Regions from separate parts of the Nocardioides albertanoniae genome, predicted to be linked through region 2. Evidence: riboswitches for the same ligand, from Rfam matches in the RefSeq annotation. Region 2 holds a riboswitch; the other holds the start of a gene.
What was found. Region 2 has a riboswitch for cobalamin ahead of FB381_RS24230 (nitrite reductase). Riboswitches for the same ligand answer to the same signal wherever they lie in the genome.
Positions count from the first base shown of each region.

Region 1: another riboswitch for cobalamin. It lies ahead of FB381_RS17115 (prenyltransferase/squalene oxidase repeat-containing protein); the one in region 2 lies ahead of FB381_RS24230 (nitrite reductase).

Region 1 is NZ_VFOV01000001.1:3,570,650-3,575,314, reverse strand. It holds gene gatA (Asp-tRNA(Asn)/Glu-tRNA(Gln) amidotransferase subunit GatA) at 1-482, shown strand, start outside; gene gatB (Asp-tRNA(Asn)/Glu-tRNA(Gln) amidotransferase subunit GatB) at 479-1,987, shown strand; gene FB381_RS17120 (NYN domain-containing protein) at 2,117-2,872, shown strand; cobalamin riboswitch at 2,920-3,056, shown strand; gene FB381_RS17115 (prenyltransferase/squalene oxidase repeat-containing protein) at 3,120-4,208, shown strand; gene FB381_RS17110 (hypothetical protein) at 4,202-4,665, shown strand, end outside.
Region 2 is NZ_VFOV01000001.1:1,539,418-1,544,082, reverse strand. It holds gene cobJ (precorrin-3B C(17)-methyltransferase) at 1-489, opposite strand, end outside; gene FB381_RS24080 (precorrin-8X methylmutase) at 486-1,094, opposite strand; partial or broken gene FB381_RS24230 (nitrite reductase) at 1,788-1,985, opposite strand; cobalamin riboswitch at 2,056-2,271, opposite strand; gene FB381_RS07355 (ion transporter) at 2,267-3,088, opposite strand; gene FB381_RS07350 (sulfite exporter TauE/SafE family protein) at 3,246-4,034, opposite strand; gene FB381_RS07345 (enolase C-terminal domain-like protein) at 4,051-4,665, opposite strand, start outside.

The DNA.
Region 1 (4,665 bases), 2.0 Mb from region 2:
CCGACGGCAAGACCCCGTCCGCCGAGGCCGTCATGAAGGCCAGCCGCGACGCCGGGTTCGGTGACGAGGTCAAGCGCCGCATCATCCTCGGCACCTACGCGCTGAGCAGCGGCTACTACGACGCCTACTACGGCCAGGCGCAGAAGATCCGCACCCTGATCATCGAAGACTTCAAGAAGGCCTTCGAGCAGGTCGACGTGCTGGTCAGCCCGACCTCGCCGTCGACGGCGTTCCCGCTGGGCGCGAAGCTCGACGACCCGCTGGCGATGTACATGCAGGACCTGGCCACGATCCCCGCCAACCTGGCCGGCACGCCGGGCATCTCCGTCCCGGCCGGTGTCTCCGACGACGACGGCCTGCCCGTCGGCGTGCAGCTGCTGGCGCCCGTCCTCGAAGACGCCCGTCTCTACCGCGTCGGTGCCGCCCTGGAGGCGGCCGTCGGCTCGGTGCTCTCGATCGACAAGCTGGAGGTGGCCCGATGACCGCCGCGACCGATGCCGCGGACCTCGTCGACTTCGACGAGGTGCTGGAGCGCTACGACCCGGCCTTCGGGCTCGAGGTGCACGTCGAGCTCAACACCAACACCAAGATGTTCTGCGGCTGCCCGGCGACGTTCGGCGGCGAGCCCAACACCCAGGTCTGCCCGACCTGCCTCGGCCTGCCCGGCGCGATGCCGGTCGTGAACGCCAAGGCGGTGGAGAGCGCGATCCGGATCGGCCTCGCGCTCAACGGCTCGATCGCGGAGTGGTGCCGGTTCGCCCGGAAGAACTACTTCTACCCGGACATGCCGAAGAACTTCCAGACCAGCCAGTACGACGAGCCGATCGTCTACGACGGCTACCTCGACGTCGAGGTGGAGGGGGAGACCTTCCGGGTCGACATCGAGCGCGCCCACATGGAGGAGGACACCGGCAAGACCACCCACATCGGTGGCGCCACCGGTCGCATCCACGGGGCCGACTACTCGCTGGTCGACTACAACCGCGCCGGCATCCCGCTGATCGAGATCGTGACCCGCCCGATCACCGGCGCCGGTGCCAAGGCACCGCTCGTGGCCAGGGCGTACGTCGCCGCGCTGCGCGAGATCCTGCTGGGTCTGGGTGTCTCCGACGTACGCATGGACCAGGGTTCGATGCGCTGCGACGTCAACCTGTCGCTGTCTCCCAAGGGCTCCGACGATCTCGGCACCCGCACCGAGACGAAGAACGTCAACTCGCTGCGCTCGGTCGAGCGGGCGATGCGCTTCGAGATGTCGCGCCACGCCGGGATCCTCGACGCGGGGGAGGCGATCTTCCAGGAGACCCGCCACTTCCACGAGGACACCGGCACCACCTCGGCCGGCCGGCCGAAGTCGGACGCCGACGACTACCGCTACTTCCCCGAGCCCGACCTGGTGCCGGTCGCTCCCTCGCGCGAGTGGGTCGAGGAGCTCCGCGGCACGCTGCCCGAGCCGCCCGCCGTCAAGCGGGCTCGGCTGCAGGCCGCCTGGGGCTACTCCGACCTGGAGATGCGCGACGTGTGGGCCGCCGGCGCGATGGTGCTGATCGAGGAGACGGTCGCAGCCGGAGCCTCGGCGCAGGCCGCGCGCAAGTGGTGGATGGCCGAGCTCTCTCGATCGGCCAACGACCGCGGTGTCGAGCTCGCCGAGCTCGGTGTCACGCCTGCTCAGGTCGCCGAGGTGCAGAAGCTGGTCGACGCCAAGACGCTGACCGACAAGCTGGCGCGCCAGGTCTTCGAGGGCCTCGTCGCCGGTGAGGGCACCGTCGCCGAGATCATCGACGCCCGTGGTCTCGCCGTCGTCTCCGACGACGGCGAGCTCGGTGCGGCGGTCGACGACGCCATCGCCGCCCAGCCCGCGGTCGCCGACAAGATCCGTGGCGGCAACCAGGCCGCGGCCGGTGCGCTCATCGGCGCGGTCATGAAGGCGACCGGTGGCAAGGCCGACGCCAAGCGCGTGCGCGAGCTGATCCTGGAGAAGCTCGCCTGACGTACGCCGAGTCGGCTCGTCCTGACAACCCAACCCGCCGAGTCGGCGCGTTCTAACGCGCCGACTCGGCGATGGTTTTGGTCAGGATGAGCCGACTCGACGGTGTGTGGCACTGGCAGACTGTCCGCCGTGACCGAGCCCTTCCGTATCGCCCTGCTCATCGACGCCGACAACGCGCCCGCGGCCAAGATCGACGCGATCCTCAACGACCTGGCCGAATACGGTGAGGTGACGATCCGGAGGGCGTACGGCAACTGGACCAAGCCCGAGCTCAAGGGGTGGATCGGGGAGCTGCACGACGCCGCGATCCGGCCGATGCAGCAGTTCGACCTGACTGCGCACAAGAACGCCTCCGACATGGCGCTCGCCATCGACGCGGTCGAGCTGCTGCACGCGGCCACTCCGGATGCGTTCGCGCTGGTTTCCTCCGACTCCGACTTCACGCCGCTGGTGCACTACCTGCGGGAGAAGGGGCAGGCCGTCTACGGCTACGGCCGGGAGAAGACGCCGGCGCCGTTCAAGAGCGCCTGCACCCGGTTCACCGTGGTGGAGAAGCTCGGCGGCGACGCCGACGAGGAGACCGAGGCCGCCAACGGCGAGGGCCGCACGCGCAAGCGGTCCTCGGCGACCACCGGGCAGGCGCTCAAGGGCAACGCACGCCTGATCCAGCTGCTGCGCAACTCCATCGACGCTGCCGCCGACGACGACGGCTGGGCACTGGTCGGCACCGTCGTCTCCCGCATCCGCAACCAGTCCTCCGAGGACCCCCGCAACTACGGCTACTCCACGTGGACCAAGCTCATCAAGGCGATCGACCTCTTCGAGCTCAAGGACGAGGGCACCTCGGCGATCGCGGTCGGCGACCGTCGCAACGTCAGGAAGTGACGTACGTCCGCCTGGCCGCCGTAGGATTGGTCCGATAACTCAGAGCACCATCCACACACGCCGTGGTGGGGGAAGCCGGTCGAATCCCGGCGCTGACCCGCAACCGTAGGCCCGGGCCATCGAGATCGTCTCGATCGAGACCGCCCGAGCGAGCCGGAGCACCTGCCGCGGCCGTGTCTGACCAGTCGCTGTCGTGGAACGCAGCGGGTCGGCCCCGCGCCTCCCGCCCTTACAGCGGGAAGGAACCATGAACAAGACCATCAGGGGCGGCATCGCCGCTCTCGTCGCGCTGAGCGCGCTGTCGCTGGCCGCCTGCGGCGGCGAGGACGCAGACGGTGCCGACGGCGCAGACGAGAAGGCGTACGACACCAAGACGGCCGCGAGCGTGGCCGACTGGCTCGTCGCGCAGGCGCCCGACGGCGTGGCCCGCAACGCGCAGTACGGTACCGACGACTTCGGTCTCAGCGCCGACATCGGGATCGCGCTGGCTCAGGTCGACGGCCACGACGCCGACGTCGAGACGATCGCCAAGGCGGTCACCAAGAACCAGAAGGCCTACACCAGCCCCGGTTTCGGCACCGTCACCTCGGCCGGGTCGACCGCGAAGGCGCTGGTGCTCCAGCAGGAGGCCGACGTGGCCGACTCCGGGCTGCTCGAACAGCTCGAACAGGCCGTCTCCGAGACGGGTCGCATCGCCGACGAGCTCGACCCGAAGAACAAGAAGGCGGCCGACTACGCCAACACCATCGGGCAGTCCTACGCCGTGATGGCGCTGGGCGAGGCCGAGTCGGCCAAGGCGAAGGCCGCCGCCGACTTCCTGGGTGAGCAGCAGTGCTCCGACGGCTGGTTCCGGATCACGTTCGCACCCGACCCCGCCGCGGCCGACCAGGGCTGCGACGCCGACCCGAAGGCGGTGCCCGACGTCGACGCCACCGCGTTCGCCGTGCTCGCCCTCCAGGAGGTCGACTCCACCGAGGCCGAGAAGGCAGCCGCCGCCGGCGTACGTTGGCTGACGTCGACCCAGGCCAAGGACGGCTCGTTCAGCTCGGCCACGGGAAACGTGCCCAACTCCAACTCCACCGGCCTGGCCGGCTGGGCGTTGGCCGAGGCCGACGAGGACGCGGCCGCCGAGAAGGCGGCCACGTGGGTCGCCGAGCACGTCGTGACCTGCGGTGACGACGCCGGCGCGGTCGCGTTCGACGACGCGGCGCTGACCGACGGCAACGAGAAGGGTCTGACCAAGGAGTCCGAGGGGATGTATCGTCTCGCGGCTGCGCAGGCGCTGCCCTCCCTCGAGCAGCTGCCCAAGGGCGCGACCGAGAAGAGCTCGTGCTGAGCGTGCGTTCGCTGGTGGCCCTGGCGGTTCTCGCCGGGGCCACCGCACTCTTCTTCTCTCCGGCCCTCCCGCCGGCCGCGGCGTCGACCGCCGACGCGTGCGACGGCGTCACCGTGGTCGTCGAGCCCCGTGCGCTGGGTGGGGCTCCGGAGGTCGACTGCGTGCGGCCCGAGGAGGGCGACACCGGTGCCGACGTGTTCGAGAAAGCGGGGCATCGGCTCACGTTCGTGACCTCGATGCCCAGTGTCGTGTGCCGGGTCGACGAGCGTCCGAAGGCGGCCGGATGCGCTCAGATGCCGCCCGCAGACGCCTACTGGTCGCTGTGGGTCACCGACGAATCCGGGGCCTGGAGCTACGCCTCCAGAAATGTTACCGAAATAGCCGTGACCTCCGGGCAGGGTGTTGCGTTCACGTGGATAGACGACAATGTCGTTACCGCTCCGGCGACGGAGCTTGG
Region 2 (4,665 bases):
TGGGAGCACGGTGAGCACGTCGGTCTGGCGCACCAGAGGCGTGGACACCGCGGCGGTCGCGGCTGCGAAGGCGGGCACACCGGGCACCACCGACGTCGAGTAGATCTCCTTGAAGCGGTCGTGGAGATACATCGAGGAGCCGTAGAAGAGCGGGTCGCCCTCGGCGAGCAGCACGACGTCGCGGCCGGCGTCGAGATGGGCGGAGAGCCGCACGGCGCACGACTCGTAGAACTCGGCCATCGCGCCGACATAGCCGCCGGGGTGGGAGGTGGTGCCGGTGGTGACCGGGTAGCGCAGCTCCTCCTCGATCGCGTCGGCGGGGATCAGCTCGGAGGCGATGCGGCGGGCGTGCGACTGCTTGCTCACGCCGGCGTGGTAGGCCACCACCGGGGCGGCGCCGATCAGCCGGGCGGCCTTGAGGGTGATCAGCTCGGGGTCGCCGGGGCCGATGCCGACGACGGTGAAGCTCCCACGGGTCGCGCTGGTCATTCCTGCTCCTGGGCGAGTGCGTTGAGGGCGGAGGAGGTCATCGCCGAGCCGCCGCGGCGTCCGCGCACGGTGACGAAGGGGATGTCGATGCCGTGGTCGTCGGCGAAGGAGGCGAGCGCCTCCTTCGACTCCGCCGCACCGATGAAGCCCACCGGGCAACCGACGATGGCGGCCGGGCGCGGGCCGCCGTCGAGGATCATCTCGAAGAGGTGGAACAGCGCCGTCGGGGCGTTGCCGATGGCGACCACGGCACCCTCCAGATAGGGCTCCCACAGGGAGAGCGCGGCGGCCGTGCGGGTGGTGCCCCACTCGCGGGCCAGCGCCGGCACCCGGTCGTCGCCGAGCATGCAGAGCACCTCGTTGTCGCGCGGCAGCCGGCTGCGGGTGACCCCGGTGGCGACCATGGTCGCGTCGCACAGGATCGGCGCACCGGCCTCCAGCGCACCCCGGGCGGCCTTCACGAGATCGGGGTGGATGACCAGGTCAGCGGCCAGATCGACCTGCCCGCTGCCGTGGATCATCCGCACCGCGAGCCGCTCGGCGTCGGCCGGCACCGCGGAGAGGTCGGCCTCGCGCCGGATGGTCGCGAAGGAGTCGACGTAGATCGCCGGCCCCTGGTCGATGTAGTCGTAGCGCCGGGTCGGCCGTGCCTTCGGCGCCGGCACGAGTACGCCGCGCCACGGTGTCACCACGACCTCCGGCGACCTCTCGGCCAGCGCCTCGATCGCGGCCCGGTCGAGGGTGCCATCGGGCGCGGCGACATGCTCTCCCCCGGGCACCTCGCCGAAGTCGAGCTCGGCGGCCGGTGCGGGCACCCGCGGGTCGGCCACGAACGGCTCGATCAGGGCGGAGTCGAGCTCGGGTTCGAGCTCGGAGACGTGCCAGGGCGCGGACGGGCCCTCGCCGCGTACGTCCAGGAAGTCGGAGGCGAGCGCGGCGATCCGCGAGGCGGCCTCGACCAGCGGCACGACCGGCCCCCACGAGTCACCGACCCGCAGCTGCCCCTCGGTGGCCGAGAGCGCCACCACGCCCAGGTCGCACTCGCGCGAGACCAGGTCGCCGCGACCGTCGTCGAGCACGAACAGGAACCGGCCCGGCAGCGCCGCCAACCGCGGCGAGGCACACAGCAGCCGGTCGAGGGTGGCGGCCACACCGCGCAGGTCGGCCCGGCCCCCGGACAACCCCGTCTGCGGGGAGACCATCACGTTGCGTACGAGCTCGTGGCTCTGCGCCGGCACCAGACCGGTCGCCTCCAGCGCGGTCAGCACCTCGCCGGGCAGCGCACCGTCGGCCGACGGCAGCCCGCGCACCTGCAGGTTGGCGCGGCCGGTGAGATGCACCTGCCCGTCGCCGTAGGTCTCAGCCACCTCGACCAGAGCGCGCAGCGACGCCGTGGAGACCGCGCCGCCGATCAGACGCAGCCGCACCAGCAGGCCGTCGTCGGCGGGCCAGGGGCGGCCGACTCCCGGGCAACGGTCGGTTCGGACTCGCGACATCAGGGGCACCTGCTCCGTGTCATGTGCCCGATTTTCGTGTTGCAGCGCGGGGCACGTGGTGACCTGGCGACGGATGTCACCAGAGCCAGCAGGTCTTCGGACTCGGAATCGATCGGTGCGGAGCGCCTTCCCGGAGCCAGGCTCCAGTGGCTGCCCTTGCCGCTGAGGTCTCAGCAGAAGCGCGTGCCCCGCCCGTCATCCTCACCGCTGCGCGTCAGTCCCGGACTCTCACCGGGTTCCCTGACCCCATCACCGATGGAGCACGACTGGCAGGGGCGAGACTACCCGGCCTCGGGAGCCTGCGACCGCTCGGCCCGGACCGCGGCCAGCTCCTCGCGTACGGCGGTGAGGTCGTCGCGCATCGAGGTGAGCAGCGTCATCATCTCCGCATCGGACTCCTCCTCGTGCTCGGCGAGGCTCTCCACGCTCTCCATGCCGGAGACGACCACGGCGAGGAAGAGGTTGAGCACGGCGAAGGTCATCACCAGGATGAAGACGACGAAGAAGACCCACGCCGTCGGGTCCTCGGCCATGACCGTGCGGGCGATGTCGGGCCAGGCCTCGCCGGTCATCGTCTGGAAGAGCGTGAACGCACTGGTGCCGAGGTCGCCGAAGTATTCCGGCGCGATCTCGCCGTAGAGGTTGGTCGAGATGACCACCGCGACATACATCATCAGCACCAGCAGCCCCGCGACCGCGCCCATGCCCGGCATCGCGTTGATCAGCCCGTCGACCACGCGGCGCATCGACGGCACCGAGTTGACCAGCCGCAGCACCCGCAGGATGCGCAGCGCGCGCAGCACCGAGAGCGGCCCCGTCGCCGGCACCAGCGCGATCGCGACGATCACGGTGTCGAAGACGTTCCACGGGTCGAGGAAGAACCTCGGGCCGTACGCCACCAGGCGCAGCAGCAGCTCGACGACGAAGACCGCCAGCAGCAGGCTGTCGAAGAGGGCCAGCTCGTGGGCCAGATGCTCCGGCACCATCGTCTCCACGCCGAGCACCACGGCGTTGAGGATGATCACCCCGATGATGATCTTCTGGAATCGCTCGTCGTCGACCAGCGTACGCACCCGGGTGCGCACCGAGATGTTGCCCGACATCGTTCGCCCGTGCTCCTGCCGCCTGTGACCTGTTGCCGTTGCTGCTGTGGTCGTTGCTGTTGCTGTGACCGCGCCGGAGCCTATCGGTGCCGAGTCGGCTCGTTCTCACCAGATCCCCCGCCGAGTCGGCTCGTCATAACGAGCCGACTCGGCGGGTCTAGGTGGTGGCCAGGTGCACGGCGAGGCCGAGGCCGGCCAGGCCGACCAGCCAGCGCAGCGGGCGCTCGGGGGCGACACGCACGATGGCGGGGCCGAGGAAACCGCCGAGCACGGCGCCGGATCCGAGGGCGAGCGCCGCAGGCCAGTCGACCGGGGCGAAGAAGAGATAGGCGATGGCCGCAGTGCCGTTGGCGACACCGGTCGCGATGTTCTTGACCGCGTTGGTGATCGCGATCGCCTCGGCGCGCTCGAGCGCGAGAGCGGCGAGCGCGATGATGCCGACGCCGGCGCCGAAATACCCGCCATAGATGCCGAGCACGAACACGATCGCTCCCCAGCCGAACGCCCGGACCGACGTACGCCGCCCATCGCCGCCCAGCGCCCCCGGTCGCGGCCGCTCGGCCGCCCGCGAAGCGGCCCAGGTCCGGATCCGGTCGCGAAGCAGCAGGAGCACCGAGCCGGAGCCGACGAGCCAGGGCACCACCGCCTCGAAAGCCTCGGCCGGGGTGGTGAGAAGCAGGGCAGCGCCCACCGCACCGCCGAGGAACGAGGCCAGCGCCAGCCAGCCGATCCTTCTGCCCTGGCCGCGCAGCTCGCGGTGCGAGCCCGCGACGGCACCGCCGGTGACGCCGAACATCGCCACCGTGTTGGTCACGTTCGCGATCACCGGCGGCAGGCCCGCGGCGAGCAATGACGGATAGCTCACCAGTGAGGCCAGGCCCGCGACCGAGCCGGTCAGCCCGGCCCCGACGCCGGCGAGCAGGAGCCAGGCGACCTCGGCGCTCACCGGATCGGGGGCGCGGTCAACGGACCAGGCAGGGGCGTTTGGGGTCGAAGGTCCATCCAGGCACCAGATACTGCATCGCGACGCCGTCGTCGCGGGTGCCGAGGCCGTGCTCGAGGTAGAGCTCGTGGGCGGCGGCGAGGCGGTCGCGGTCGAGGCGTACGCCCAGGCCTGGCGTGGTCGGCACCTCGATGGCGCCGTCGCGGATCTGCAGAGGGGCCTCGGTCAGGCCCTGGCCGTCCTGCCAGATCCAGTGGGTGTCGAGGGCGGTGATCTCCCCCGGCGCGGCGGCGCCGACCTGGGTGAACATGGCCAGCGAGACGTCGAAGTGGTTGTTGGAGTGGGAGCCCCAGGTGAGCCCGAAGTCGTGGCACAGCTGAGCGACGCGTACGGATCCGGACATGGTCCAGAAGTGCGGGTCTGCGAGAGGGATGTCGACGGCGTCGGTGCGGATCGCGTGGGCGAGCTGGCGCCAGTCGGTGGCGATCATGTTGGTCGCCGTGCGCAGCCCGGTGGCGCGCTTGAACTCGGCCATGACCTCGCGGCCCGAGTAACCGCCCTCGGCGCCGCACGGGTCCTCGGCGTAGGCGAGCACGTCGTCCTTGCCCTCGAGGAGGCGGATCGCGTCGGCCAG